Regions from separate parts of the Pseudomonas sp. FA117 genome, predicted to be linked through region 2. Evidence: riboswitches for the same ligand, from Rfam matches in the RefSeq annotation. Region 2 holds a riboswitch; each other region holds the start of a gene.

Region 1 (7,467 bases), 310 kb from region 2:
GACGGAAAGGGCATGGGTCAGGCTGCTGATCTCGCTCATGGCGGGTCCTCTTGTTGTCTTGGCACGGTGTCGTATTCGACTGAGGCCAGACTAGTGGCGTGCAGCTTTAATGAAAACTGAATAATAATGAGCGAAACATTCACGAATGGAGAAAGCCCGTGGACCTGGTGCAACTGGAAATGTTCAAGGCTGTGGCCGAGCACGGCAGCATCAGTGCCGCCGCCCAGCACATCCATCGGGTGCCGTCGAACCTGACCACCCGCATCAAGCAGCTCGAGGAAGACCTCGGCGTCGAGCTGTTCATCCGCGAGAAGAGCCGCCTGCGCCTGTCGCCTGCGGGCTGGAACTTCCTCGAATACACCCGGCGCATCCTCGAGCTGGTGCAGGAGGCGCGCTCGACCGTGGCCGGTGAGGACCCCCAAGGCACCTTCGCCCTGGGTTCGCTGGAAAGCACCGCGGCGGTGCGCATCCCGACGGTGCTGGCGGCCTACAACCAGCGCTACCCCAAGGTCGACCTCGACCTGTCCACCGGCCCGTCGGGGACCATGCTCGAGGGCGTGCTGTCAGGGCGGCTGGTGGCCGCCTTCGTCGATGGCCCGGTGTTGCACCCCACCCTCGAAGGCATGCCGGTGTTCGAGGAGGAAATGATGGTCATCGCCCCCTTGAACCACGCCCCGGTCAACCGGGCCCAGGATGTCAATGGCCAGAGTATCTACGCCTTTCGTGCCAACTGTTCGTACCGGCATCACTTCGAGAGCTGGTTCGTCAAGGACAAGGCCGTGCCCGGCAAGATCCACGAGATGGAGTCGTACCACGGCATGCTCGCCTGTGTCAGCGCGGGGGCGGGGCTGGCGCTGATGCCGCGCAGCATGCTCGACAGCATGCCGGGGGCAAGCACCGTGAGCGCCTGGCCGTTGTCGGAGGATTTCCGCTACCTCAAGACCTGGCTGGTATGGCGCAGGGGTACGGTATCGCGCAGCCTGAGCATGTTCATCCGGTTGCTGGAAGAACAGGCCGGCTGACGCTGCTCAAGCGGAAAAACCGATACCTTGCTAACATTTTTCATATCCGATGGTGGCAAATCACTTTCATCTTTGTTCCTGCATGATGATAATCGCAAAAGTATTACTACTTGTGACCCCAGGTGGGACGGGCTGGGGCGCAGGTCAACAACGAGAGGCCAAGCCTCCACTTGCCGCAGGCGACCAGAACGGGCGCCTGCCCGTGAAGACCTTCTGGAGTAGTCATTGATGAAAAAACGTCTTGCCACCTCGCTGGCCGCTGCAGTGCTGGCGTTCGCTGGCGCCAACGCCGCCCAGGCCGCACAGATTTCCGGTGCCGTGGGCGCCACCAGCCAGGGCGACATGACCTATCGCATCGGCCTGTCGTTCGATTGGGACAAGAAATGGCTGCAGAGCAGCGTCGGTCACCTGACCGGCTACTGGGACGGCGCCTACACCTACTGGGAAGGCGGCGACTACAGCGGCGCTCACTCCCTGTCGTTCAGCCCGGTGTTCGTCTATGAGTTCGGTGATTCGGGCTATGTGCCGTTCATCGAGGCCGGTATCGGCCTGGCGGCCTTCTCCAAGACCGACGTCGGCGACCAGAAACTGGGCTCTTCGGTCAACTTCGAAGACCGCATCGGCTTCGGTCTGAAGCTGCCGGGCGACCAGAAGATCGGCATCCGCGCCACCCACTACTCCAACGCCGGCATCAAACAGCCGAACGACGGTATCGAGTCGTACGCGTTGTTCTACAGCGCCGGCTTCTAACGGTTGTTGGTGTGCCGTCGGACCCGGGCCGACGGCACATCACTGGCGGGCGATCAGCACCTGCCGCGCCACCCGATGCTCCAGCAGTTGTTCCTCCACCAGCCGATCCACATCCGCCTCGCTGGCCACTCGGTACCAGTGTCCGGCTGGATGGACCGTGGCGATCGGGCCGCGGTTGCACGGGTATTGGCAGTAGGTTCGGGTGATCAGCACACCGTCTTCGGTCTCGATGGCATTGGCCGCCGCCAGGCGCTGACGCAGGCGCTTCCACAGTGGCAGCGCGCCGCGCCGCACACAGCGGGCGCCGATGCACAGGAACAACTGGTGACGGTGCGGCGGAATGTTCGACCAGCCAGGCTTGGCGGGGATTTCGCCAGCGCCTTCGCAGGGCAGATGCTCGTCGGTCTGCTCGATCAGCGCGCAGGCCTTGTCCGCCGATAGCACGTGACGCCCCAGCAGCGCGGCGCTGACGAACAAGCGTGCGCCAGCCTCGGGTGCCAGGGCCAGCAGTTCGGCGCGCAGCCAGTCGAGGTAGGCGCTGTCGGCGCCGGGGTCGAGATCGATCAGCAGCAGCTTGCCCGTGGCGGTGCCGATGAATGCCTCGACCCGTCGCCACAGGCCGTCGAAGCCTGTGGCAGTGTCGATCAGGTCGTCCAGCACAGCCGGGCCGCGCACCGCCTGGAGCTGCTGGCGGAAGGCCTGGCTGCTGGAGCCTTCGGCCAGGTCGGGGCCGACGAACAATACGCAGGTGTAGGTCATCTCAAGCCTTGCGCCGCAGCAACAGAATGAAGAACAGCCCGCCGATGGCGGCCGTGGCGATGCCGATCGGCAGGTCCTGCGGAGCAATCAGGGTGCGCGCGCCGACGTCCACCCAGATCATGAACAGCGCACCGAGCAGGGCACAGGCCGGCAGCAGGCGCCGGTGCTCGGCACCGACCAGGCGCCGGGCCACGTGCGGCAGCATCAGGCCGACGAAGCCGATGGCCCCGGACAGCGACACCAGCACCCCGGTCAGCAGCGCTGTGCCGACGAATACCTTGGCGCGCACTCCGCGGGTGTCGAACCCCAGGCTCACGGCCGTCTGTTCACCGCTCATCAGCGCATTGAGCGCCCGTGCCAGGCTCATCAGCAGGGCAAAGCCGGCCAGCACGCAGAGTGCCGGCAACCACAGCAGTGACCACTGCGCCAGGCCCAGGCCGCCGAGCATCCAGAACATCACCGAGGCGGCGGCATGGGGGTCGCCGGTGTAGAGCAGCAGGTTGGCTGCGGCCATCACCACGAACGACACCGCGACCCCGGCCAACAGCAGGCGATCGCTTTCCAGGCGCCCGCCACGGCTGGCCACCCCGAGCACCAGCAGCATGCTGCCCAGCGCGCCGATGAAAGCCGCCAGCGGCAGGCTGAAGACGCCGGCGAACGGGCCGAGAAACAGCACCACCAGCACGGCGCCGAACACTGCACCGGAACTGACCCCGAGCAGGTGGGGGTCGGCCAGTGGATTGCGCGTCACCGCCTGCAGCGCGCCGCCGACCAGCGCCAGCCCTGCACCGACCAGCGCCCCGAGCAGCACCCGGGGGGCGCGGATCTGCCAGACGATCTGCGCCTGGCCGCGGCTCCAGTCGCCGGCTTGATCCAGGCCCACCTGCTGCAGGACGATGCCGAGCACCTTGCCCAGCTCCACCTGTGCCGAGCCGAAGCCCAGCGACAGCAGGCACGACAGCAGCAGGGCCAGGAGCAGCGAGACGATCAGCAGGCGATAGCCGGCAGGGCTGCGGATCGGCATCAGTGACGGGCCCCGGCGAACAGTTGCGGATGCAGGGCGCCGGCCAGGGTCTCGATGGCCTGGGCGTTCTCCACCGAGGGCGTGACCTCCAGGTACGACAGGACCACGAAGCGCTGCTTGCGGATCGCCTCGACGCTGCCCAGCGCCGGGTGCTGCAGGAGGAAATCACGTTTCTGCTGCCACGAAGTCGGGCCGTAGTCGACGATGACGATCACCTCCGGGTCGCGCTCCACCACGCTTTCCCAGTTGACCTGGGTCCAGCTGGCGCTCACGTCGCTCATCACATTGTCACCACCGGCAGCGCTGATCAGAGCCTGCGGCATGCCCAGGCGCCCCGAGGTGGTGGGGCGGTCTTCGCCGCTGTCGTAGAGGAACACCCGTGGCCGTTGCCCGGCCTGGGCCACTTGCGCCGCGACCCGTTCGACCCGCTGGCGCAGCTGGCTGACCAGCACGCTGGCGCGCTCGCGCACATCGAATATCCGACCCAGGTTGTCCAGGTCGCGGTACAGGTCTTCGAGGCTGGCCTGGCGCTGCGGCATGATCCACGAGCACGACTCGCTCAGCTCGTACACCGGGATACCGAATGGCGCCAGGGTCTGGGGCGTGACCGGGCCGCCGATGCGCATGCCATAGCTCCAGCCGGCCAGGAAAAAGTCGGCATCGGCATCGAGCAGGTTCTCCACAGACACATAGCGCGGTGCCAGCTCCGGCAGGCCTGCCAGCGCCTCGCGCAGGCTCGGGTCGAGGGTCTTCCAGCCGCTGATGCCGCTGTAGCCGGCCATGTGATCGCGCAGGCCCAGGGCCAGGAGCATGCCGGTGAGGTTGATGTCGTGGCTGACGGCGTGCTGCGGCGCGTGGGTGAAGGTCACGTCACGGTCGCAACTGCGTACGGTCAGCGGGTAGCTTTCGGCCTGGGCGAACAGGGGCAGGGCGCTGAGCAGGGCCAGGCAGGTGAGCAGCGGTTTCATGCGGGGCTGATCCAGGTAATGCGTGGATGGGAGGCCAGCGGGTGGCGGTCGACCAGGGCCTGCACGCCGAACACCTCGGCCAGGCATTGCTCGGTCAGCACCTGCTCCGGCGTGCCATGGGTGACGATGCGGCCGCCGTCGATCACGTACAGGCGGTCACAGAAGGCGGCTGCCAGGTTCAGGTCGTGGAAGCTGGCCAGCAGGCTCAGGCCGGTACCGCGCAGTTGCTGCAGCAGGGCCAGCTGGAAGCGGGGGTCGAGATGGTTGGTCGGCTCGTCGAGAATCAGCAGGCGCGGCTCCTGGACCAGCGCCCGGGCCAGCAGCACGCGCTGCTTTTCGCCGCCCGACAGGCAGACGAACGCATCCAGGGCGCGGGGCAGCAGGCCGAGCCTGGCCAGGGTGTCGTCGATCAGGCCCGGGTCGCCGTCGCCGTCGAACCAGCCCAGGTGCGGCGTGCGGCCCATGGCCACGACATCGCGCACGGTCAGGCCGAAGTCCTCGGGAAATTCCTGCAGCATCACCGCGATACGCTGCGCTACCCAGCGTGGGTTGCGTTGCCAGATGTCTTCGCCATCGAGCTGGACCTGGCCAGCGTGCGGGCGATTGAAGCGGTAGGCACAGCGCAGCAGGCTGGTCTTGCCGCTGCCGTTTGGGCCGATCAGGCCGACGAACTCGCCGGCGCCGATCTGCAGGTCGATGTTCTCGAGCAGGGCGCGCCCACCGCTGTGCGGCGACCAGTGCAGGCCTTGGATATGCAGGGTGGGGCGTGACATGAGCGGACCGTCGCAGGGTGAGTGAAACCCGAACGGTGGATGCGCGTGGAGGCGTCGCGCAGGCAAGGCTGCCGCGAAGACCGGCCCACGCCCGCCCACCGCGGGTGTTGCCAACTGCAGTGACAGGCCGGTCTCCGGGCTTGCGAGGGGCGTGAGGCACTCACCTTCCCATGCCGCAGGCACAGTGGTGTATCGAATGCGTCGCTCGCTTACCGTTGCGGGGGCAGCGCCGGACTGGTCGCACTGGGCGAGGCACCGGCTTCCCGTTTAATCCCCGACACGGCGGTCGTGGACACCTGAAACAAGGGGCGCATCTGAGCATTTATGGGCAGGGGAGTCAACCGCGGCCCGGGCCGCAGGCGCTCAGGCACCGGACTCCGGATCGCTGGCCGGCACGCCGGGGCGATTGTCTTCATCCTCGTTGAGGTCAGGGTCCACGTCCGGGTCATCGACGCGGTCGTTGCGGGGCTCAGGCTCGAGCTCGGGCCAGTCGCTCTGAGCGTCGCCGCCGCCCATCCAGTGCTTTTCGTTCATGACGTCCACCCTCGCTGGGTTGAAAAAAGGCCCACCCGCAGGCGGGCCAACACAGGAGTGAGGGGCCGCCCTTGGGCAAGCCCTCATTATCTGGGAGTGGCTGTCGAGCCAGTGCGGTCCATGCAACTGACGTCAGTGCCGACCGACGGTTGCGCAAGCGGGCTTCATGGATGGGGCGCCCAACCGCCGCCGAGGGCGGCGTACAGGTTGACCTCGGCGAGCAACTGGGCCAGCCGGTCGTTGATCAGCCCCTGCTGGGCGCTGAACAGCGAGCGCTGGGCGTCGAGGAAGGTCAGGCTGCTGTCGACGCCGATGCGATAGCGGTTGCGGGCCAGGTCGTAGTAACGCTGGGTCGAATCCACCAGGTCACGCTGGGCCAGCAACTGGCGCTGGTAGGTCGCCCGCGCGGCAAGCCCGTCGGAGACTTCCTGGAAGGCCACCTGGATCGATTTTTCATAGCGCGCGACCTCGATCTGCTTTTGCAGGCGTGCGTAATCGAGGCTGGCACGCAGGCTGCCGGCTGTGAACAGCGGCAGGTTGATCTGTGGCTGGAACAGCCAGGTGCCGCTGCCGCCGTCGAACAGGCCGGACAGCTCGCGGCTGCTGCTGCCGGCATTGGCGGTCAGGCTGATGCTGGGAAAGAACGCTGCCCGGGCTGCGCCGATGTCGGCGTTGGCAGCGCGCAGCTGGTACTCGGCTTCGAGGATGTCGGGGCGACGCTGCAGCAGTGCCGAGGGCAAGCCGGCCGGCAGGCCGATCATCTGCTGCGCCGCCAGCGGCAGGCCTGGGTTGCCCTCGTCCAGGGGCACACCGACCAGCAGGGTGAGCTGGTTGATGTCCTGGGCCACCTGGCGCTGATAGCGGGCGACGGCGGCGCGGGCGCTGTCGACGCTGGTCTGCGCCTGGATCTGTTGCAGCGCTGACGCGGTGCCGGCGCGGCGCTGGCCTTGGGTCAGGCGCAGGCTCTGCTGGTCGGCGGCAAGGGTCTGGCGCGACAGTTCGAGCAGTTCGAGGTCGGCGCGCCAGGTCAGGTAGCCACTGGCGACACTGGCCACCAGGCCCAACTGCACGCTGCGCTGCGCCTGTTCGCTGGGCAGGTAGGTGAGCAGGGCCTTGTCGCTGAGGCTGCGCAGGCGGCCGAACAGGTCGAGCTCATAGGCGCTCACGCCCAGGGTGGCGGCGTAGGTCTGGGTGATGGCGCCGTCGCCGGTGCCGGTCATGCTGCGCGGCAGATACTGACGCTGGCCCTTGGTATCGGCGGAAACCTTGGGCAGCAGTTCGGCGCGCTGGATGCGGAACTGCGCGCGATAGGCTTCGACATTGAGCGCCGCCACCCGCAGGTCGCGGTTGTTGAGCAGGGCGCTGTCGATCAGCTGGCGCAGCAGCGGATCCTTGAACACCTGGTGCCAGTCTTCGCTCTGGCGGGTGGCTGTGGTGTCGCCCTGGTAGGCCGCCCCCGTGGGGAAGCTGGTCGCGACGGGCGCGTCCGGGCGTTCATAGTCGGGGGCCAGGGTGCAGCCGGACAGCAGTATGGCCAGCAGGGCAGCGGGGTATCTGGGCATTGCGGGTTCTCTGGGTTTCAGGCGCCGGCCATCCATCTGGCCAGGCCGTGGCGGCCGCTGACACCGAGCTTGGCG
Region 2 (7,467 bases):
TTCACTTGAGTTTCACCCAGGCGGCGTTGCTGACCTCCATCCCCGATGTGTGCATGGGCGTGCTGGCATTGCTTGCGCCAATTCTTGCCCGACGCTTCGGTATCGACCGCTGCGTCGTTGCCGCACTGCTGCTGCTCGGCGTGGCCACGTTGATGCGTGCGCTGTCGCAGGATCCCTGGTCACTGCTGGGCAGCACCTTGCTGGTCGGCGTCGGAACCGCCATCGCCGGTGCGCTGATTGGCGGTTGGGTCAAGACACACTTTCCCCAGCGTGCGGCGCTGTTCATGGGCCTGTTTGCCGCCGGCCTGAGCCTGGGCGCGACCCTCGCGGCCGTACTCACGGCACCCTTGGTGCAATGGACCCAAAGCTGGCGGGTCGGCGCTGGTACATGGGCGATCCTGTGCCTGACCGCTGTGCTGAGCTGGATGTGGATGGCCAGGCGTTTTGCATCCACGGGCCAGCCCGCATCGTCGACTGCCCAGCGTGCAAGGTTGCCATGGCGCCAGGCGCAGGCATGGGCGGTGGCGATCAACTTCGGTGCCGGTCAGTTCACTTGCTATGCCCTGTTCGCCTGGCTGGCACCCTCGGCAGCGGACATCGGCGTGACGGCACTGGCGCCGGGCGTTGTGCTGGGCCTGTTCACCTCGGTGTTCTGCGTCGCCACCCTCGGCACCGGCTTGCTGCCCGGTCGGGCTGAAGACCGCCGCAGCCTGCTGGCGCTGTCGAACACGTTGACGATGGCAGGCATGGCCGGTCTGGCGTTCCTGCCGACCCTGACACCGATCGTCGACGTGGTGCTGGTGGCGGTTGGAATGGGCATGGGCTTCACCCTGGCCATGACCCTGCCGTTGGATAACACCGGCTCCAGCGAGCAGGCCGGCGCCTGGACCGTATTCACGCTGTTCATCGGCTACCTGACTGCAGCCCTCGGCCCTCTCGCGTTCGGCGCCCTGCGCGACTACACCGGCGGCTACGGATCGGCCTACGAAATGCTGTTTGCGGTGCAGGTATTCATGTTGTGCCTGACACCGCTCCTGAAACCGATGCGGCAAGGATATCGACAGGCAAGCATCGCCTGAGCCTGCGGTGCATCACCACCGGCAAGCCGAACGCTATGTCGATGACCTGCAAGCAGGTGTCCCTCACTAGCCCTATGGAGACGTATTGAATGAACCCTCCCACTCCTTTCCGATGGCCAGCATTGGAAACACTTGGGCCTGATAATGTAACTCCGCCGGGATACACGTTTCGTGCATTGGTGCGTGAAGACGTGACCCAGCTGTGTGAACTGATACGGGATTGGTATCCCGATATCCGTGTGGGTTCAGGCAAGTCCTACATCACACCTGGGTTCTATGATGAAGAAGTTTCCTTTGTCGAAGATGATGGCAAGCTCACGATTGTTTATGCGGGCAAGCACCAGGATCAGCTCGTTGCTGCGCTGTTTTTCCAGATGAATCCTGTTTCCAGGACCATGTACAGCCGGTTTGCCGTCAGCGCGCCGGAACATCGCGGATCAGGTGCGTCGATGTTTGCGCTGTGGGTGATGGAGGCCTTGGCGGAGAAATTGCAACTGGCGATGAACTATACCCACGTCACCCTGAAGAACCGCGTCATGCAGCAGCTCATGGAACGGGCAGGTTTCAAGCCTGTGGGCATCGTGCCGTTTTCCGATATTGAGTTGGATCACAACCGGAAACAGCGACACATCATCGAGGCCTTGTATGTGAAAACCTACTTGCCGCCCGAGACACTTCAACCGGTCGATCTTGAAAACCTGACACCCATGATGCGGCAGGTATTTACCTCGATCACCGAACACACCGGTATCGTTTCCGTATCGACGCGCTGAGCGTCTTGTCAGGCGCTGCCTGGTGCCAGCCCATGCGCTGCAAGCCGCTAGCGCGTTTACCAATGGCCAGGCGTTGCCCGTCGCCAAGGGGCATGCTAGAAATCAGCTTTGCCATTTGAAAATCCAATACCCTCATGTCCATCAGCGTAAAACCGAATAGGGCCCTGTTCGACCTCGACCTGCTGCGCGCCATCGTCGTGGTCGCCGACTGCGGCAGTTTCACCACGGCCGCGGCGCGCCTGCATTCGACCCAGTCGACCATCAGCCAGAAGGTACGCCGCCTGGAAGAGATGGTTGGCCATCGCTTGCTGGTGCGCGGCAACCGCGACGTGCTGCCGACCGACGCTGGCCAGACCCTGCTTGGCTATGCCCGGCACATGCTGGCGCTGAACGACCAGATGCTCGAGGCGCTGGCCGGGGCGATGGTCGGCGTCACCGTCCGCCTGGGCGTGCCCGAGGACTTCGTCGGCGGACGCACCACCAACGCGCTGTCGGCCTTCAGCCGCCTGCACCCGCAGGTCAAGCTGGAGGTCACCAGCGGCCTGTGCCGCGACCTGAGCCAGGCATACGACAACGGTGAACTCGACCTGGTGCTGCTCAAGCAGCGGCGTAACAGCCGCGAAGGTGTGTCCTGCTGGCCGGAGCGCCTGCAGTGGATCGACAGCCTGCGCATGCCGGCCTTCGAACTGGACCCGGTGCCGCTGGTGACCTTCCCGCCGCGCGGCCTGTATCGCGAAGACATGATCCACGCCATCGAGGGCATGGGCCGGCGCTGGCGCATCAGCTTCACCAGCTCCAGCCTGTCCGGCATCCAGGCGGCAGTGGCCGACGGCATGGGCGTCAGCCTGCTGCCGCCGCGTGCCGCCACCGGCGAGCACCGCGTGCTGGGTGCGAGCGAGGGTTTGCCCGAGGTGGACAGCTATGAAATCGTCATCGTCCACCGGCCCAGCGCCGATGCGATGGTCAAGGCCCTGGCCCAGGTGCTGACCGAACTGCTCGCCGGGGATGGCATCTGACGCGCTCCGATCGGCGTCAGACGGTTGACCACCTGCGCACCACTGCGTAGCCTTGCCGCTTCGAGGTTCTCCGGCCCGGCCGGAGCTAAGACGGGAACGCGGTACAAGCCGCGGCTGCCCCCGCAACTGTAGGCACTGAACAGGTTCGACACTGCCACTGCGCGCCCGCGCGGGAAGGCGCCGACCTGACGACTCGACATCGTGCAGTGCAAGCCAGGAGACCTGCCTCGCAACGTTTTCGACCTTCAACCGGGCGGGGTGATCCGGTGGCGAACGAGCCCGGCCGGCTGCGGTTGTCGTCCCGCATGCCCGCACCACTGCTGCCAAGGGCATCGCCACATGAAAACACTGGCCAAACTTCCCGTCACCATCGTCACCGGCTTCCTCGGCTCGGGCAAGACCACCTTGCTCCGGCACATGCTCGACAACGCCCAGGGCCGCCGCATCGCAGTCATCGTCAACGAGTTCGGCGAGCTGGGCATCGACGGCGAAATCCTCAAGCAGTGCAGCATCGGTTGCACCGAGGAAGAGGCCAACGGCCGGGTCTACGAACTGGCCAACGGCTGCCTGTGCTGCACCGTGCAGGAAGAGTTCTTCCCGGTGATGCGCGAGCTGGTAGCCCGTCGCGGCGACCTCGACCACATCCTCATCGAAACCAGCGGCCTGGCCCTGCCCAAACCTCTGGTACAGGCCTTCCAGTGGCCGGAAATCCGCAACGCCTGCACCGTCGATGCGGTGATCACCGTGGTCGACAGCCCGGCCGTGGCCGCCGGCACCTTCGCCGCCTATCCGGACCAGGTCGACGCCCAGCGCAAGCTGGACCCGAACCTGGATCACGAATCGCCATTGCACGAGCTGTTCGCCGACCAGTTGGCCAGTGCCGACCTGGTGGTGCTGAACAAGGCGGACCTGATCGACGCCGAGGGCCTGGCCAAGGTTCGCGCCGAAGTGGCCGAAGAACTGCCGCCGGCGGTCAAGGTGATCGAGGCCAGCAGTGGCCGCCTGCCGCTGGACGTGTTGCTGGGCGTGGGCGCCGAATCCGAGGTGCACATCGACGGTCGCCGCACCCACCACGATTCGCATCACGACGGCGACGACCATGACGACCACGATCATGACGCCTTCGATTCGATCTCCATCGACCTGCCCGAAGCCGATGAAAGTCTGCTGCTCGACGCCCTGACCCAGTTGGTCACCGAGTTCGGCATCCTGCGTGCCAAGGGCTTCGCTGCAATCCCCGGCAAGCCGATGCGCCTGCTGATCCAGGGCGTGGGTACCCGTTTCGACAAGCACTTCGACCGCGCCTGGCGCAGCGACGAGCCGCGCATCACCCGTCTGGTGCTGATCGGCCAGGACCTCGATGCCACCCAGCTGGAAGCGCGCCTGCGCCAGGCCTTGGGCGCCTGACCGATGCACCTGCTGCGGACCCAGCCCGGCGGCTTCGTGCCGGACGACAGCATTGCCGACCTCGGCCAGACACCCGCCGAGCTGGTGATCCTCTGCAGCGGCGACTCCCACCTGGCACTGCTCGCCGAAACCGCCGAGCAGTTGCCGGACGATTTCCCCAGCCTGCGCCTGGCCAACCCCATGCAGGTGCAGAACCATGCCTCGGTCGACCTGTACATCGATGAGGTGCTACGCCACGCCAAGGTCATCCTGGTGTCGCTGCACGGCGGTGTCGGCTACTGGCGCTATGGCGTCGAGCAACTGGTCGAGCTGGCTGCACGCGGCGTGCAGCTGATTCTGGTGCCCGGCGACGACCGCCCCGACCCCGAGCTGACGCAACTGGGCACGGTGCCGGCCGAGCAGGCCGAGCGGCTCTGGCATTTCCTGCGCCAGGGCGGCAAGGCCAACGCCGTCAACCTGTTCAAGTGCCTGGCCAGCCAGTGGCTGGGGCGTGACTATGCCTGGGACGAACCGCAGCCGTTGCCGCGCACCAGCGTCTACCACCCCGGCAAGCCCGCTGCGCAGCTCGAGGACTGGTATCCCGAGTGGCACCCGGAGCACCCGGTGGCGCCGCTGCTGTTCTACCGTTCGCACCTGCAGGCGGCCAATACCGCGTTCATCGACGTGTTCTGCCAGCGCCTGCAGGCGGCCGGGCTGAACCCGCTGCCGATTGCAGTCGCCAGCCTCAAGGAGGCCGCTTGCCTGGAGCAGGTCGAAGCCTGGCTCGACGAGGTGGGCGCCGAGGTGGTGATCAACACCACAGGCTTCGCCCTGTCCAGCCCCGAGCGCCCCAACCTGCGCCCGCTGCGCCGCGACGTGCCGGTGCTGCAGGCGATCTGCGCCCAGGACAACCAGCCCGGCTGGGAGGCCAGCGAGCAGGGCCTCGGCGCCCGTGACCTGGCGATGCACATCGTCTTGCCGGAACTGGACGGACGCATCATCACCCGGCCGATCAGTTTCAAGGACCTGGCCTGGCGCAGCGAGCGCAGCCAGTCCGACGTGGTCTGCTACAAGGCCCATCCCGAGCGCATGGATTTCGTCGCCGAGCTGGCGCGGCGCTGGGTCGAACTGGCGCGCCTGCCCAACGCCCAGAAGCGCGTGGCGCTGGTGCTGGCCAACTACCCGACCCGCGACGGGCGCATCGGCAATGGCGTGGGGCTCGACACCCCGGGGGCTGCGCTGAACATCCTGCATGCCCTGCAGGGCGAGGGCTATCCGGTCGCGCAATTGCCACCGACAGGCACGGCGCTGATCCACGAGTTGCTCGGCGGGGTGACCAACGACCTGGATCATCTCGACCAGCGCCCCTGCGCCCAGAGCCTGAGCCTGGACGACTACCAGGCTGCGTTCGCGCGCCTGCCCGAGGCCAATCAGCGCGCAGTGCTCGAACGCTGGGGCGCGCCCGAGCAGGACCCGATGTTCCGCAGCGGACGAATGATGGTCGCCGGCCTGCGTTACGGGCTGACCTTCGTCGGCATCCAGCCGGCCCGCGGCTACCAGGTCGACCCGAGCGCGGTGTACCACGACCCGGACCTGGTCCCGCCCCATGCCTACCTGGCCTTTCATTTCTGGCTGCGCAACGGCTTTGCCGCCGACGCGCTGATCCATGTCGGCAAGCACGGCAATCTCGAATGGCTGCCGGGCAAGGGCGTCGGGCTGTCGGCCGAGTGCTGGCCTGATGCGCTGCTCGGGCCGCTGCCGAACATCTACCCGTTCATCGTCAACGATCCGGGGGAGGGCGCCCAGGCCAAGCGCCGCACCCAGGCGGTGATCATCGACCACCTGATGCCGCCGCTGACCCGCGCCGAAACCTACGGGCCGCTGCGCCATCTGGAGCAATTGGCCGACGAATACTACGAAGCGCAACTGCTCGACCCGCGCCGCGCCCGTGAGCTGCAGCGCGACATCCTCGAGCTGGTCAAGGCCAACCATATCGACCGCGACCTGCAGCTCGAGGGCCAACTGGACGATGCCGCGGTATGGCTGCCGCGCCTGGACACCTACCTGTGCGACCTGAAAGAGTCGCAGATCCGCGATGGCCTGCATGTCTTCGGCCAATCGCCTGCGGGACGCCTGCGCAGCGACACGCTGCTGGCGCTGCTGCGGGTCGACCGTGGCGACGGCCGTGGCAGCAATGCCAGCCTGCTGCGCGCACTGGCGCGGGCCATGGCGCTGGCGTTCGACCCGCTGGACTGCGACCTCGGCCAACCCTGGGAGGGGCCTCGCCCCGAACTGTTGCAGGCGCTCGACCCGGCATCATGGCGCACCCAGGGCGATACCCGCGAGCGTCTCGAAATGTTCGCCCTGGCGTTGATCGAGGGGCGCCAGATCGCGCCGGATACCCCGCAGTGGCAAGGCGTGCACGCAGTGCTGCAGGCTCTGGAGCAGGACATCGCGCCGAACCTCGACGCCTGCGGCAGCGCCGAGATCGATGGCCTGCTCGCTGCCCTGGCCGGGCGTTTCGTGCCCGCCGGTCCCAGCGGTGCACCGAGCCGCGGGCGCCTCGATGTGCTGCCGACCGGGCGCAACTTCTATACCGTGGACGTGCGCAACCTGCCCACCACCACCGCGTGGCGCCTGGGCTTCGCCTCGGCCAGCCTGATCCTCGAACGTCACCTGCAGGAGCACGGCGATCACCTGCGCCAGCTTGGCCTGTCGGTGTGGGGCACGGCGACTATGCGCACGGGCGGCGACGACATCGCCCAGGCCATGGCTCTGATGGGCGTGCGGCCGGTGTGGGCCACCGGTAGCCAGCGCGTAGACGACTTCGAGATCCTGCCGCTGAGCCTGCTCGACCGCCCGCGGGTCGATGTGACCCTGCGCGTGTCGGGCTTCTTCCGCGATGCCTTCGGCAACCTGATTCGCCTGTTCGACGCGGCGGTGCAGGCCGTGGCGGCGCTGGACGAGCCGGCCGACCTCAACCCGCTCGCTACGCGCGTACGCACCGAGCGTGAGGCGTTGCTCGCCCAGGGCGTGGCGGCCGAGCAGGCGGCGCGTCAGGCTGGCTGGCGGGTGTTCGGCGCCAAGCCCGGGGCCTATGGCGCCGGGGTGCAGAATGCCATCGACGGGCGCCTGTGGCAGGGACGTGCGGACCTGGCCGAGGTCTACCTCAACCATGGCGGCTATGCCTACGGTGCTGCCGACGAAGGCACC
Region 3 (7,467 bases), 620 kb from region 2:
GGCTTCGCGCTCGGGTCCGTAGTCGAGGGCGCCGATTACTTCGGCATCGCCGCGGGCCACTTCGTCGATCATCGCCGGCACCGAATCGCGCTGCAGGATCTCGAAGCGCAGGCCGGTGCGCAGGGTGATCTGCTTGAGCAGGTCCAGGGTCAGGCCGCTGGGCTGTTGCTGGGTGTCATTGAAGGTCAGCGGCGCAAGCGTCGGGTTGATCAGCACTCTCAGGGTGGGGGCGTTCGCCAGCCAGGCCTGCTCCTCGGCGGTCAGGCTCGAAAGCTGGCGCTGCAGCAGCAGACTGGTGTTGCCGCTGGACCAGCGCCGCAGGATATTCAAGCGCTCGCTGTCGGTGATTCGCGCCAGGGCCTTGTCCACCAGGCGCAGCAGGCGGTCGTTGTGCTGGTCCACGGCAAAGGCGAACGCGCCAGCCGGGGCCTGCACGAAGTGATCGATGCGCACCAGGCCCTGATAGGCCCGGCCGATGGCGAAATCCGAACTGATGGCGTCACCTATGTAGGCGTCGGCCTCGCCCAGCGCAACGGCGCTGAGCCCGGCCAGGGTCGAGCGGTAGAGCACCGGTTGTGCCTTGGGATACAACGCACGGACGGTTTCGATCGGCAGATAATGATCGACCATCGCCAGCCGCAGCCCGTCCAGTTCGTCACCGTCGGGCAGGTCGCGGTCCTGGCGCACCGCGATCACCGGCAGGTCGTCGGCATAGGGTTGGCTGAGCCTGAGTTGCCGATCGGCCATTTCGTAACCGTTGGAACTGCCCAACAGGTCGATCTCGCCATGCTGCAGTGCAGCGATGGCCTGCGTCCGGCTGGGGTAGCGACGCACCTCTATCGGCACGCCGAGCTGTTCACCGATCAGGCCTGCGTAATCGGCGCTCAGGCCTTCGTAGTCGCGGGGGCTGGTATTGATCTCGAAGGGTGGGTAGTCAGGGCTCGAGCTGCCCAGCACCAGCACCTTGCGCTGCAGCAGCCATTGACGGTCCGCCTCGCTCAGTGCCAGGGGCGGCGTGGCACTGAGCGAGCGGGCAAGCAGCTCGCGTGGCTGGCTGCCTGCCTGGGCAGGGGCGGGCAGAACCAGGAGCACTGCCAGCAGCAGGGCTCCGAGGGCACCGTTCATGCGCGCGGTGCTCAGTTCACGCTGTTGCGCTTGGCGAGGTCGACCATTTCGACCAGCGACTCGGTCTTGAGCTTCTCGCTGATCCGGCCGCGGTAGGTGCTGATGGTCTTGGCGCTGAGGTTCATGGCTGTCCCTATGTACTTGTTGTTTTCACCCCGCGCGAGCCTGCGCAGGACTTCCATTTCCCGGTTCGACAGGCTGTTGAGCCTGACGGTCTCCGACTCGAGGGTACTGCTGTTGACCGACATCTGCGGAAAGGTCGAATAGCCCTTGACCAGTGCCTTGAGGGCGAACAACACGGCATCGAGGTCTTCATCCTTGTTGACGAAGGCCGCGATCCCCGCATCCAGGCAACGGCGTACGTAGAGCTCGGACGATTGCCCGGTCAGCACCATGATCTTCGGTGCAGGCTCGAGCATCTGCAAGCGCTTGATCACCTCCATGCCGTCCAGCCCGGGGAGCCCGATGTCGAGGATGACCACCTTGGGAGTGAGCTGGCGCGCCATCTGCACGGCCTCGATGCCGTTACCCGACTCACCCACCACCTGAAAACGTTCACGTTCGAGCAGAATACGCACCGCCAGCCGGACAGTAGGGTGATCATCGACCATCAGTACGGTGGTCATTGGGAAGCTCCTGTACGAAATAAGATTCTCTCCTGGGTTATCCAGGAATACGTCTGTAGGGCCAATCTGGCTGCGGGCACGATACGTCGCTCGACATCATTTGATAATGGCGAGTATAGGTGTGTGGAAAAAGCCACAATGGTTAGTTGAAAAGCCCTACAAAACAATCGCAGGTGAGCGGCGAATGCCGCCCGCGAACTGCGGTTGGGTGGGTGTTCCGCGGTGCGTCAGGTTCTGTACGAACAGTTTTGGGCCGGCCTTCAGGTTTTGGCGGATGACCGTACTGTTCGTACAGAACCAGGCTCAGGCCTGCCCAGGGCAGGACGGATGTGTCTTGTTCACACGCTGTATCGAGGCCGGGTTGTTCAGCAATGCCCGACCGGTGCGTGTCGGGCGTTGCAGCAGTTGGCCGGCACAGTTCGGGCACTGCCCGTGCAGATGCTGTTCGGCGCATCGGCGGCAGAAGGTGCACTCGAACGAGCAGATCAGCGCATCCACGCTGTCCGCGGGCAGGTCGGTGTTGCAACATTCGCAATTGGGGCGTAGCTCGAGCATGGGGCGACTCCTGTGCGCACGGGAATGCCAGTGTCCATCCGCGCCCCGCTTGCTGGCAATCCCCTCAACCGCCCGGGCGGTACAGATGGGCATGGCCGGCACGGTACAGTGCCGAGTCGGCGAATGGCGCATCACCGAGCACGTGGCCGACCAGAATCAGTGCAGTGCGCCGGAAGTCCTTCGTGCTGACGCCCTCGACGATGTCGCCCAGGGTACCTTTGACCCAGTCCTGGTCGGGCCAGGTCGCCCGATGGATCACCGCCACCGGGCAGTCGCGCCCATAGTGGGGCAGCAGTTCGGCAACGATGCGCGGCAGATGCCGAACCCCAAGGTGAATGGCCAGGGTACTGCGATGGCGCGCCAGATCGGCCAGTTGCTCGCCCGCAGGCAGGGGAGAGCTGTCGCCGTAACGGGTCAGGATCACCGTCTGCGACACATCCGGTAACGTCAGCTCGCAACCAAGCAGTGCGGCGCTGGCGGCGGTGGCTGTCACGCCAGGGATGATCTGGTAATCGATGCCGCGTTCGCGCAGGTGGCGGATCTGCTCGCCGATGGCGCCGTACAGGGACGGATCACCGCTGTGTACCCGGGCAACGTCCAGGCCTTGTTCATGGGCATCGGCAATGGCCTGGACGATCTGTTCAAGGTGCAGTTCGGCACTGTTGATCACGGTGTGCGCACAGTGGCCTTCGAGCACTGCCGGTGGCACCAGGGAGCCGGCGTAGATGATCACCGGGCATTGACGAATCAGGCGCTGGCCCTTGACCGTGATCAGCTCGGGATCGCCGGGGCCGGCGCCGATGAAATAGACCGTCATGGCAAGTCCTTGAAATGAATGGAACGCGATTATCCGCTGCACGCCAGCGCAAGGGTAGCGCTGTCGAGCACTTGCCGGCTGACCCGCAGAACGGGATCCGCGTGCCGGTCGCCGGCCGCTGCCAGCGCGGCACTTTCGGCCACGCCCCAGCAGCCGGTGGCTTCGAAGGCAATCGCGGAGCGGTGGCTGAGTCGGGGAAGGTAGGGCTGTAGCTGCAAGGCCGAGTAGAACACCAGGGGTAGTCCGAGTCGTTCGGCCAACTGCCGCAACCCTGGCTCGTCGGCCTTAAGATCGATACTGGCAATACCTCGCAGCTCTGCCAGCGCCAGGCCGTTGTCGGCCAGGGTGCGCCGCAACAGGGTGTCCAGCACCTGCAGCGGACACCCTCGACGGCAACCGAAACCGGCGTACAGCGCCGTCATCAGGCCTGCGCGGATCGGCGGTAGAGCCAGGCGCTGATCAGGCCCAGGGCCACCCAGAACGCGGCATTGGTCAGCCAGGAGGCGACCTTGAACTGTGCCTCAAGCGCTTCGGGCGCCAGGCTTTCGTGGACTTCGGGCTGAGGTGCGCCGATCAGGTGAGGCACCACCAGCAACGCTGCGCCCAGCACCTTGAGCAACCAGTGGCGGGCGAACACCAGCAGTGCCAGGCCCACGGCGGTGGCGGCAGCGGTGCCGATCCACCAGGTCTGGCGCTGGGCCAGGTCGGCAGCGGCGGTGCCGGGCAGTTCCGGTGGCAGGCCCAGGGTTGGCGCCAGGCAGAACACTGCGAAGCCGCCCAGGCCCCACAGCGCGCCAGTGCTGACCCGTCCAGGCTCGCGCAGGCTGTACAGCGCCGCAAGAATCAGGGCAAAGCCGACCGCCACCACCAGGTTGCCGCCCGTGGTCGACAGCACGCGCTGCCAGCCGTCTTCCGGCGACCAGGCTTCTTCACTGTGTTCATGGCCTGCGCCGGCTTCGCCGCCGGCATGTTCGTGCTGTTCGGCCGGCGCGGCGTTCTCGTAGGTTTCAGCCTGCAGAATCAGCGGCGCGACCCAGAAGCTTTGCAGCAGGGTCAGCAACAGGGCGGCCAGCAGACCGCTGAAGCCCGCGGTTCGGGCAATACGCTTGATCATTGCTGGGCACTCAGTGGCAAGGGAAGGCGGCGCTGTGGCGCGTGTCGTGGGCCGCGTTGTGCACGGCCTCCAGGTGCGAGAACCCGGCGAAGTACACCAGGCACAGGCCCAGCAGGCTGGCGCCGACCGCGACCACGAGGCGCTGGCTGAGGCTGACGGGAGTGGCGATGCTGTGTTTGGCGCTGGTGACGGACATGACGCATTCCTCTGCTTTTTTTTCATGGCGACAGGAAGCGCGGCGACCCCGGACGAACATCGCCCGGGGTCAGCAACAGCGCCCGCCCACCGCGGGGTGTGATCAAGGTACGTCGGGCCGGTCTCCGGGCTGACGAGCAGGAGCGGGGCTCCCGGTGTGGCGTCACCTTCCCATGCCGTACTGCCGACACAGTGGATCAGACGCGCGCTCGCTTACCGTTGCGGGGGCAGCACCGGACTTGTCCGGCCCATGACTGGACCTGGACGCACCGGTTTCCCGTTTCACCCCTGTGCGGGGCACCCTACGTAATGTATTAGCAAATCACGGCCGTGTTTGGCCGTCAATTCTTGTTACGAAATGCTCGGCAAGTGCGGCGCGGTGCCCGCTTTGCGCGGTTCGCCGCACTTTTTCCGATTCCCAGGCTCTATCCATGGCCAGGCTGCGCCGATCACCGGCCCGGCCACTGACCCCGGATCCCGGAGCAGATGCCCGTTTCTGTCTTTCATCGCTGCACCCGCCTGTTGCTTGCGGGTGTCATGACCGGCCTGTGCGCCTGTACCGCGCAGGATGGCCGCGACCTGTTCACGCAGTTGGGCAATGGCCAGCCGAGCGAGTTGTTCCAGACCAGCGTCGACCGCATGGCGACCCTGTCGATGCGTGACAACCTGCAGAGCCTGTACCTGCTGATGAACAAGCTGTACCTGCGCAATCCCAACCAGTGGAGGCAGTCCGGCTACCTGGATGCCGCCACCGCCGAACGGCAGATCCGCCAAGCCATCGAGCAGCGCCAGCCGCTGCCGCAATTGGGCGAGCGCCGCGACCTGGCAGCCTTGAGCTATGCCTTGAGCCCGGAGTTTCGTGGCGACCGGGTCGGGGCGTTCATCTATGCCATCGGCAGCATGCTGGTCACCGCCCATGGCGGTCGTACCGAGTTCTACATGACCGACGCCATCGATCCGTTGTTCGTCAACAACGCTGCGCGCAACATCGAGAAGGCCACCTGGATGCTCAGCCAGCGCCAGGACGCCAACGGCGTTTTGCTGCTGTTCTCCAACGAAATCTCCGAGGAAGGCAGCAATCTGAGCTTCGCGGTCGAATTCGGCAAGATCGTCGCGCGCCTGGACCTGCTGGCGCAGATGCTCGACGAGCGCTACCGGCGTATCGGCCTCAACTATGCGCAAAGCCTGTTGTTGATGAACTTCCTGCCGGTGCAGTGAGTGTCGGCACGCTCAGAGCAACGCCTCGATTGCCCGCCGGTAGCGCTGACCCGCCAGGCTCATGCTGTTGTTGTGGGTGGCCCCGGGCACCAGCAGCAGGGTCTTGGGCTCCTGCGCGGCGTCGAACAGCGCCTGACTGAAACGTGGCGGGACGAAGCGATCATCCTGGCCGTGCACCAACAGCAGCGGCAGGCCGACCTCGGCGATCTTGCCCAGCGAGTCGAACTTCTGCGACAGCAGCCAGCGCACCGGCAGCGAGGTGTCGGCCACTGCGGTGGCAACGTCGCCAAGGGAGGTGAAGGTCGACTCCAGGATCAGCCCGCGCGCGGGGACCGGCTGGCCATCCTCACGCGCATGGCGGCTCAGTTCCGAGGCCAGTTCCACCGCCACCGCACCGCCCAGCGAATGGCCGAAGATCAGGCGTTTGCCCGCTACCGGCTGCAGCTGGGCGAAGCGCTCCCAGGCGATGCGTGCATCTTCGTAGACCGTGGCCTCGGACGGCAGGTCGCCCCGACTCTGGCCAAAGCCGCGGTAGTCCACGGCGAGCACCGAATAGCCCATGGCATGCAGTTGCTCGATGCGGAACAACTGGCCGGTGAGGTTCCAGCGCACGCCGTGCAGGTAGAGAATCGCCGGGGCATCGGCGCGCCTGGCCGGCCACCACCAGGCGTGCAGGCTCTGGCCGTCGGTGAAGCTGCGCGGGCGCAGGTCCAGTTCCTGCACCTCGGCCGGCAATCCGCGGAACCAGCTGGCCTGGCCCGGTTCGATGCGAAACACCAGTTCCCGCTCCTTGTGCTGGAGCACGGCGCAGCCTGCCGGCAGGCCCACCACCAGCAGGGTCATGGCCAGCCAGGCCAGCCAGCGGCGTTTGAAGTGGGTCAGCAGGGATTCGGTCATGGGCGTCTTCGGCAGCAGGGGAACCGTCGCGTTTTAGCAGAAGCCGTGGTCCGTAGGCAGGAAATTTCTCCCCAGTGGTTGCATGACATGTTTGCAAGCTGTTTCCCAGGCGCTGTTCGTGCCGCTCAGGGCCTTGCCCGAGCGGGTGCCTGAGGGTAGGTTTGCCTGATTCAACCGATGGAAGGCTCACCTTGGACTCGATCACCCAAGCCGTACTCGGCGCCGCGTTGCAAGGGACGGTGCTCGGCCGCATCCAGGGCCGTCGCTCGCTGCTGTACGGGGCGGCACTGGCCACCGTGCCGGACCTGGACGTGGTGATCCACTACGCCGACCCCGTCTCGCAGATGACCTACCATCGCGGCTTTTCGCATTCGATCTTCGTGCTGACCGGCCTGGCGCTGCTGCTGGCCTGGGGTGTCGCCTGGCTCGGCCGACGGCGCTGGCCCGACAAGGGCTACCGCTGGCCGCGGCTGTTCCTGGCGTTCTGGCTGGTGCTGGTCACCCATCCTGTGCTCGATGCCTTCACGGTCTACGGCACACAGCTGTTCTGGCCGCTGGCGCTCACGCCGCAGAGCTGGGCCGCCGTGTTCATCATCGACCCGGTGTACACCGTGCCTTTGCTGTTGGCCGTCGCCTATGCCGCGTGGCATGGGATCAAGGATCGGGCGACCACGCTGATGGTGGTGGCGCTGGCCTTCAGCACGGCCTACCTGGCGTTTGGCCTGGCCGGGCGCATGACCGTCGAGCAGCGCTTCGAAGTGGCGCTGGAGCGCCAGGGTGTGGTCGCCAGCGAGGTGCGTGCGGTGCCCATGGCTTTCAACAGCCTGGTCTGGCGGGTCCTGGCCAAGACCCCTTACGGTTTCTACTACGAAGGGGTCGGCAGTGTGTTCGACCGCGAGCCGCCGGAGATGCTGCGCCTG
Region 4 (7,467 bases), 900 kb from region 2:
CGAACAGGCCAAGGCCCTCGCTCGACCCCGCCGCGCCTTCCAGCCCCAGCGGATCGTGCACCTGGCGGCCAAGCATCTGCAGCCCGCCACAAATGCCGATCAGCTTGCCGCCGTAGCGCAGGTGCCGCTCGATAGCGCGATCCCAACCGCGATCGCGCAACTGCGCCAGGTCTCCGCGCACGCTCTTGGAGCCGGGCAGGATGATCAGGTCGGCCGGCGGAATCGGCTGACCGGGGCCGATGAACTGCAGATCCACCTGCGGGTGCAGGCGCAATGGATCGAAGTCGGTGTGGTTGCTGATGCGTGGCAGCACCGGGACGATCACCTTGAGCACCCGCTCGCCCTTGAGCGACTGGCGTCGGTCGATGCCGTCCTCGGCCTCAAGGTGCAGGTCGGTGACGTAGGGCAGCACGCCCAGCACCGGTTTGCCGGTGCGCTGCTCCAGCCAGTCCAGGCCCGGCTGCAGCAAGGCGATGTCGCCGCGGAAACGGTTGATGACGAAGCCCTTCACCCGCGCCTGTTCGCTGGGCGAGAGCAGCTCCAGGGTGCCGACCAGGTGGGCGAAAACGCCGCCCCGGTTGATGTCGGCGACCAGGATCACCGGGCAGTCCACCGCCTCGGCGAAGCCCATGTTGGCGATATCACCGGCACGCAGGTTGATCTCGGCAGGAGAGCCTGCGCCCTCGACCATCACCACCGGATAGGCGGCGCTCAGGCGCTGGTGCGAAGCCAGCACCGCCTGCATGGCGATGGCCTTGTAGTCGTGATAGGCGACGGCGTTCATGCTGGTCACCGCACGGCCATGGACGATGACCTGGGCGCCGGTGTCGCTGTTGGGCTTGAGCAGCACCGGGTTCATGTCGGTGTGCGGCGCCAGCCGGCAGGCCTGGGCTTGCACCGCCTGGGCACGGCCGATCTCACCACCGTCGGCGGTCACCGCGCTGTTGAGCGCCATGTTCTGCGGCTTGAACGGCACCACGCCGACACCCTGGCGCAGCAGCCAGCGGCACAGGGCGGTGACCAGCGTGCTCTTGCCGGCATCGGAGGTGGTGCCCTGCACCATGAGCGTGGTCATGCCGATTCCTTCTGGTAGTCCTGTAGCGCCTGACGCAGGCGCTGCTCATCTGCTGCGCAGGCGGGCAGGCCAAAGCGCAGGGCGGCAGGCGTTTCGAACAGGCGCACGAGAATGCCGCGACGGGCGAGAAACTCATGCAGTTGCGCGGCGCGCGGATCACGCAGGTACTGGAACAGGTCGCAGCTACCGGTGGCCGGCAAGCCGCACTCGACGAGCAGAGCGCCCAGGCGTGCGCTGGCCTCGGCGCAACGCCGGATCTGCCCCTGCTGCGCGGCAGTGTCAGCGAAGCACGACTGGCCGAGGATGCGTGTCGGGCCACTGACAGTCCAGGGCCCGAGCCTTTCGGCCAGGCCCTGCAGCAGCGCCGCTTCGGCCATCACGAAGCCCAGCCGCACACCGGCCAGGCCGAAGAACTTGCCGAACGAACGCAGCACGACCAACCCGTCCCGGGCGTTCTGCTCGAGCAGGCTGTGCGCCGGGGTGTTGTCCATGAAGGCCTCGTCCACCACCAGCCAGCCGCCGCGCCGAGCCAGACGGGCGTGCCAGTCGAGCAGACGCTCGCGCGGCACGCAGCGCCCGGTCGGGTTGTTCGGGTTGACCAACAGCAGCACATCGAGGCTGTCCAGAACCGCATCAACCTGGTCGTCATCGAGCTCGACCAGCTCATGTCCGGCGCGCTGCCAGGCGTGCGGATGCTCGGCATAGCACGGCGGCAACACGCCGACCCGCCCGCGCGCACGCAGGTGCGGCAGGGCCTGGATCGCCGCCTGAGAGCCGGCCACCGCGAGCAGCTCATCGACACCGTAATAGGCGCGCGCGGCCTGCTCCAGGCCATCTTCGACCTCGGGCAGGCGCGCCCATGCGTCGAGCGGAATCGATGGGATGGCGAAGGACCAGGGGGCGATGCCACTGGACAGGTCGAGCCAGTCTTCACGCGCGATACCGTACTGATGCACCGCGCGCAGCAGGCGACCACCATGTTCAAGCATAGAGCCAGGCCCCCGTGCAGATCACCAGCAGCCACAACCAGACGCCGCGCTGCACCAGGCTCCAGCCGCGCTCGATGGCATCGGCGTCGGCCACCGGCCCCTCGCCCAGACGGGCACGCTCGTGCAGTTCACCGTGGTACACCGCCGGGCCGCCCAGTTCGACGCCCAGGGCGCCAGCGCCCGAGGCCATCACCGGCCCGGCGTTGGGGCTGTCCCACAGCGGTGCCTGGTTGCGCCAGCACCTGAGCGCCAGGCGGGTCTTGCCGAGCAGCGCGTAGGTCAGCGCCACCAGCCTGGCCGGCAGGTAGTTGAGTACATCGTCGATACGCGCCGCAGCCCAGCCGAAGCGCTCGAAACGTTCGTTGCGATAGCCCCACATGGCATCCAGGGTATTGCTCAGGCGGTACAGCACCACACCCGGCGCACCGGCCACGACGAACCAGAACAGCGCGGCGAACACTGCGTCACTGCCGTTCTCCAGCACCGACTCGGTGGCTGCGCGGGCCACGGCGGGCTCGTCGAGCTCGCGGGTCTCGCGGCTGACCAGATAGCCCACCCGGTGTCGCGCTTCGTCCAGATCGCCCTGGCGCAGGGCCTGGGCCACAGGCAGCACATGCTCGCCCAGGCTGCGCATGCCCAGCGCGCAATACAGCGCCAGGGCATCGACCAGCCAGCCGATCCAGGGCAGCCACGACAGGATCAGCGCCACCAGGGTCAAGGGCACCACGGCCAGGAACCAGGCGCTGACACCATGACTGCGCCAGCCCCGGCCGCCGGCATTGAAGCGTTGCTCCAGACGCCCGGCGAAGTTGCCGAAGGCCACCAGTGGGTGGCGCCGCTGCGGCTCGCCGAGCAATGCATCCAGCGCCACCCCGGCCACGGTCAGCAAGGCGATGCTCATGCCGGCGTCCCCCATTGGTTCTCGTAGAGCAACTCGCTCAGCGGCCGCTCACGCGCCCAGTCTTCCAGCACCAGCATCGGCGCTTCGTAGAATTTCGCCACCGGCCCCAGGCACAGCACCGCCACCGGCTTGGCCCCGACCGGCATGCCCAGCACGTCGGCCAGCGCCTGCGGGTCGAACAGCGACACCCAGCCCATCCCCAGGCCTTCGGCGCGCGCCGCCAGCCAGAGGTTCTGGATGGCGCAGGCGATCGAGGCCAGGTCCATCTCCGGCAGGGTGCGGCGGCCGAAGATGTGCGGCTCGCGCTTGTCCATCAAGGCGGCGACCAGCACCTCGGCGCACTCGCCGATGCCTTCGACCTTGAGCTTCATGAAGTCGTCGGAGCGTTCGCCCAGCGCCTCGGCGGTGCGCACGCGCTCCTGCTCGACCAGCGCCTGGATACGCCCGCGCAGGTCAGGCTGGCTGATGCGGATGAAACGCCACGGCTGCATCAGTCCGACGCTGGGCGCCTGGTGCGCTGCGGCCAGCAGCCGGGCCAGCAGCGCGGGGGCCACTTCGCCGCCGATGAAGTGGCGCATGTCGCGACGCTCGCCGATGGCGCGGTAGACCGCAGCCCGCTCGGCTTCGCTGAAGGCGTGTTCGTTCATGGTCGCAACAGCGCCACCGCCGCCTCGGGATTGGAAGGGAAATAGAAGTGCACGTAGGACGCCGTCAGCCGCCCCAGGCGATAGACCGCCTCGTTGCCACGCCCACCATTGGGGCTCAGGCCACGGGCGATCGGTGCAAGTTCGGTGGTGGTCAGGGAATGATGATAGGTGTGGCCGCGCAGCGTGCCTTCGGGCAGCTCGACCGCCTGCAGCGCCAGGGCCGCCAGGCGTTTCTGCATCACCGCTTCGCCGGGCAGCAGGCCCAGCAGTTCGGCACGTTCACCGGCAACGTCGGTCAGCGCATCGAGCAGATACAGCATGCCACCACACTCGGCCAGCAACGGCTTGCCTTCGGCGTGATGGCCGCGGATCGCCTCGCGCATCGGGGCGTTGGCTGCCAGCGCGTGGTGGTGCAGTTCCGGATAGCCTCCGGGCAGGTAGAGGCTGTCGACCACAGGCAACTGCTGGTCGTGCAGGGGCGAGAAGAACACGAGCTCGGCGCCATGCTCGCGCAGCAGGTCGAGGTTGGCGCCATAGAGGAAGGCAAAAGCCTCATCCCGGGCCACGCCGATGCGTACGCCGACAAGGCTTGTGCCCGGCTCCACCGCTTGCGGCTCGACGAACGCCACCGGTGGCGGCAAGGCGGCATCGCAGCTGGCGCCCAGGGCTTCGGCGGCCGCGTCGAGGCGGGCGTCGAGGTCGTTCAGTTCGCTGGCCTGGACCAGCCCCAGGTGGCGGCTGGGCAGCTCGATGCCGCGTTCGCGCGACAACCCACCGTACCAACGCAGGCCTTCGGTCAGGCTGCCTTCGAGCAGCTGCGCATGGCGCAGGCTGCCGACCCGGTTGGCCAGCACGCCGGCAAACGGCAGGTCGGCCTGGTAGCGCGCCAGCCCCAGGGCCAGGGCGCCAAAGGTCTGGGCCATGGCCGTGCCGTCGATCACCGCCAGCACCGGCACGCCGAAATGCCGCGCAAGGTCGGCGCTCGACGGCGTGCCGTCGAACAGGCCCATGACGCCTTCGATCAGGATCAGGTCGGCTTCGGCAGCGGCCTCCCACAACAGGCGACGGCTTTCCTGCTCGCCGATCATCCACATGTCCAGCTGGTACACCGGCGCACCGCTGGCGCGCTCGAGAATCATCGGGTCGAGAAAATCAGGCCCGCACTTGAACACCCGGACCTTGCGCCCGAGGTTGCGGTGCAGGCGCGCCAGGGCGGCGGTGACGGTGGTCTTGCCCTGGCCGGATGCCGGCGCGGCAATCAGCACCGCCGGGCAGTGACGTGAGGCTCGAGTCACAGTTCGACGCCCTTCTGCGCACGGATGCCCGCCTGGAAGGCGTGCTTGAGCATGCCCATCTCGGTGACGGTGTCGGCCAGTTCGACCATTTCCGGCTTGGCCCCGCGACCGGTGACGATCACATGCTGCATCGGCGGGCGCGCCTGGATGTCCGAAAGCACCTGGTCGAGGTCGAGGTAGCCGTGCTTGAGAGCGATGTTCAGTTCATCGAGTACCACGAACTGTACCGAAGGATCCTGCAGCAACTGGCGAGAGACTGCCCAGGCCGCTTCTGCAGCGGCGATGTCGCGCTGGCGGTCCTGGGTTTCCCAGGTAAAGCCTTCGCCCATCACGTGATAGCGCACTTCATCGGGGAAGCGGCGGAAGAACAGTTCTTCGCCGGTGCTGTTGCGCCCCTTGATGAACTGCACCACCCCGCACTGCATGCCATGCCCGAGCGCGCGGGCGAGCATGCCGAAGGCCGAGCTGCTCTTGCCCTTGCCATTGCCGGTCAGCACCAGCAGCAGGCCGCATTCGTTGGGGGAATTGGCGATACGTTCGTCGATGATCGCCTTCTTGCGCTGCATGCGCGCCAGGTGGCGTTCGTCGCGTTCGGTGGATTCGCTCATCAGGGGTTCTCCGCAGGCTGTCGACGCGCCGGTGGGGCACTCGCGGGCGGGCACCAGGCAACGACAGATAAACAAGGCAGGCAAGCGAAGGGCGCGCGCAGGGGCCGTGGCAATAGCACGGGTCAGCGCGCATCACCCTCCGTGATGCCGTTGGCAGTGACAGGCCGGTCTCCGGGCTCGTGAGCCGGGCCCTGGCCCGAAACCGCGCGCCTTCCCGGGGGACGAATGCCCCAGTGGCCCTGCGCGATCTTGACTCACCTACCGTTGCGGGGGCAGCGCCGGATTCGCGCCTTGCTGGCGCCCACCGGCTTCCCAGTTTCACCCTGACGGAGCCGATCCGCAGAGCACCTGAAACACGCCGCGAAGGTTAGAGGGTTGCACCGGGAGCGTCAATTGAACACCGACGATGAACGGTTGATGTGGATGCTTGTCTCACTATCGAAGCAGTGATATCACATAGCCATCACCCAGCTGCACGCGACCATAATAAAAGGAGAGCGCGTCATGCAAGGCTTGATCATCCACAACCCGCACCTGGAATTCCTGCGTCCGGCCCTGGAACGCTGGGTCGACTGCATCGACCGTTTCAACCAGATCCATGGCGACGGCGATGCGCCCTACTGGCATGGCGCCCAGGCCAATGCCGGGATCCTCGCCGCCGCAGCCTGGCAGGCCGAGCTGGTGGCGCTGCAGCACTACCAGAGCAAGAAGCAGCGTGACGAAGGCGAGCGCGAGGGGCGCTGCGATCTGTCGATTGCCGGCGCCGAACACTCCATTCATCTGCACACCGAGCAGCGCTGGCCAAAGATTGCCCGCCTGGACCTGGCGGGCGCCCTGCAGGAGAGCGCGACCTTGGCGCGGCTGACCGCCTACCCCAGCCAGCTGAAGGCCGGAGCGCTGTTCGTCAGCCCATGGAAGGCGGGACAGCATGCCAGCCCGGAGGAATTGCAGGATCTGGTCGATGACTTGAACAAGCACACAGCCTGCGCAATTGCCTGGTACTTCCCGTATGCGTACCGCAAGTTGCATAACGAGTCAGGGCAGTATCATCCAGGGGTGGCGTTGTTGCTCAAGCAGGCTTGAGTACAGGGCTCGGGGGCTGCTGCGCAGCCCTTTCCCGACACCATCAGGGGTTCTGCGCGAGATGCCCCGGCGCCAACACCCGCTTGGCCTGCAGGTACGCCTTGGACCAGTAGCTGTTCGACAGGTAGTCGAGCCGCACGGTACCGCCGGTGGACGGCGCATGCACGAAGCGCCCCTCCCCCACGTAGATCCCCGCATGGCTCACCTGCGAGCCGCCGCCGGTGGCGAAGAACACCAGGTCACCGGACTGCAGTGAATTGATGTCAACGCTCGGGGCACGCATGACGATCATCTCGCGGGTCGAGCGCGGCAGGTTGATGTTCGCCGCACCGCGGTACACATAGCCGATCAGCCCGCTGCAATCGAACCCCGAATCCGGCGTGTTGCCGCCCCAACGGTACGGCGTGCCGACCAGGCCGATGGCACGGATCAGCACGTCGTCCGCCACAGGCGAAGATGAAGGCTGGTCGATGAAGGTGACCTGCGGCTTGACCACAGGGGCCGGAGCCGGAGCACGGCTGGAACAGGCGGCGAGCAGTGCCGCGAGGGAAAGGAGTGCGAAGCGCGTCAGCATCGTCATGGGTCAGAACCTGTCTGAGACCAATCGGCCGCAGCCGAAAAAAGAGTTAAGGATTTAGATTAGACGCTATTCGTAAATGCGCACGGCGGCTAGCTTTTCAGCTACGCCGCCGTGCGAGGATACAGCATTTTGATATCAGTTGCGCGACAGGGTGGTGGTCGGCGCCATGGCCAAGGCACGCTTGGCTTCGATGAAGGTCTTGCTCCAGTAACGGTCATCGAGGTTGTCGATGCGCACGCCACCGCTGCGGCGGCTGCTGGAGTGGATGAACTGGTTGTCGCCCAGGTAG

The links. A riboswitch is a leader RNA that binds a small molecule or an ion and turns the genes downstream of it on or off. The one in region 2 is predicted to bind cobalamin.
Region 1: another riboswitch for cobalamin. It lies ahead of AC1TXO_RS12440 (ABC transporter ATP-binding protein); the one in region 2 lies ahead of cobW (cobalamin biosynthesis protein CobW).
Region 3: another riboswitch for cobalamin. It lies ahead of AC1TXO_RS13915 (CbtB domain-containing protein); the one in region 2 lies ahead of cobW (cobalamin biosynthesis protein CobW).
Region 4: another riboswitch for cobalamin. It lies ahead of cobO (cob(I)yrinic acid a,c-diamide adenosyltransferase); the one in region 2 lies ahead of cobW (cobalamin biosynthesis protein CobW).

The regions. Positions count from the first base shown of each region.
Region 1 is NZ_CM170675.1:2,710,589-2,718,055, forward strand. It holds gene AC1TXO_RS12410 (aldehyde dehydrogenase family protein) at 1-39, opposite strand, end outside; gene ptrR (putrescine utilization regulator PtrR) at 159-1,022, shown strand; gene AC1TXO_RS12420 (acyloxyacyl hydrolase) at 1,251-1,772, shown strand; gene AC1TXO_RS12425 ((2Fe-2S) ferredoxin domain-containing protein) at 1,812-2,531, opposite strand; gene AC1TXO_RS12430 (FecCD family ABC transporter permease) at 2,533-3,555, opposite strand; gene AC1TXO_RS12435 (ABC transporter substrate-binding protein) at 3,555-4,523, opposite strand; gene AC1TXO_RS12440 (ABC transporter ATP-binding protein) at 4,520-5,296, opposite strand; cobalamin riboswitch at 5,405-5,611, opposite strand; gene AC1TXO_RS12445 (hypothetical protein) at 5,660-5,830, opposite strand; gene AC1TXO_RS12450 (efflux transporter outer membrane subunit) at 5,995-7,392, opposite strand; gene AC1TXO_RS12455 (helix-turn-helix transcriptional regulator) at 7,410-7,467, opposite strand, start outside.
Region 2 is NZ_CM170675.1:2,401,429-2,408,895, forward strand. It holds gene AC1TXO_RS11120 (MFS transporter) at 1-1,079, shown strand, start outside; gene AC1TXO_RS11125 (GNAT family N-acetyltransferase) at 1,169-1,852, shown strand; gene AC1TXO_RS11130 (LysR substrate-binding domain-containing protein) at 1,987-2,868, shown strand; cobalamin riboswitch at 2,915-3,112, shown strand; gene cobW (cobalamin biosynthesis protein CobW) at 3,208-4,275, shown strand; gene cobN (cobaltochelatase subunit CobN) at 4,279-7,467, shown strand, end outside.
Region 3 is NZ_CM170675.1:3,025,811-3,033,277, reverse strand. It holds gene AC1TXO_RS13945 (transporter substrate-binding domain-containing protein) at 1-1,125, opposite strand, end outside; gene AC1TXO_RS13940 (response regulator) at 1,137-1,751, opposite strand; gene AC1TXO_RS13935 (DUF1272 domain-containing protein) at 2,055-2,306, opposite strand; gene cobM (precorrin-4 C(11)-methyltransferase) at 2,371-3,123, opposite strand; gene AC1TXO_RS13925 (cobalamin biosynthesis protein) at 3,153-3,545, opposite strand; gene AC1TXO_RS13920 (CbtA family protein) at 3,545-4,237, opposite strand; gene AC1TXO_RS13915 (CbtB domain-containing protein) at 4,248-4,433, opposite strand; cobalamin riboswitch at 4,532-4,752, opposite strand; gene AC1TXO_RS13910 (hypothetical protein) at 4,919-5,650, shown strand; gene AC1TXO_RS13905 (alpha/beta hydrolase) at 5,663-6,547, opposite strand; gene AC1TXO_RS13900 (metal-dependent hydrolase) at 6,739-7,467, shown strand, end outside.
Region 4 is NZ_CM170675.1:1,498,125-1,505,591, reverse strand. It holds gene AC1TXO_RS07105 (cobyric acid synthase) at 1-1,075, opposite strand, end outside; gene cobD (threonine-phosphate decarboxylase CobD) at 1,072-2,064, opposite strand; gene cbiB (adenosylcobinamide-phosphate synthase CbiB) at 2,057-2,965, opposite strand; gene bluB (5,6-dimethylbenzimidazole synthase) at 2,962-3,612, opposite strand; gene AC1TXO_RS07085 (cobyrinic acid a,c-diamide synthase CobB) at 3,609-4,907, opposite strand; gene cobO (cob(I)yrinic acid a,c-diamide adenosyltransferase) at 4,904-5,515, opposite strand; cobalamin riboswitch at 5,661-5,882, opposite strand; gene AC1TXO_RS07075 (hypothetical protein) at 6,020-6,598, shown strand; gene AC1TXO_RS07070 (C40 family peptidase) at 6,642-7,178, opposite strand; gene AC1TXO_RS07065 (C40 family peptidase) at 7,314-7,467, opposite strand, start outside.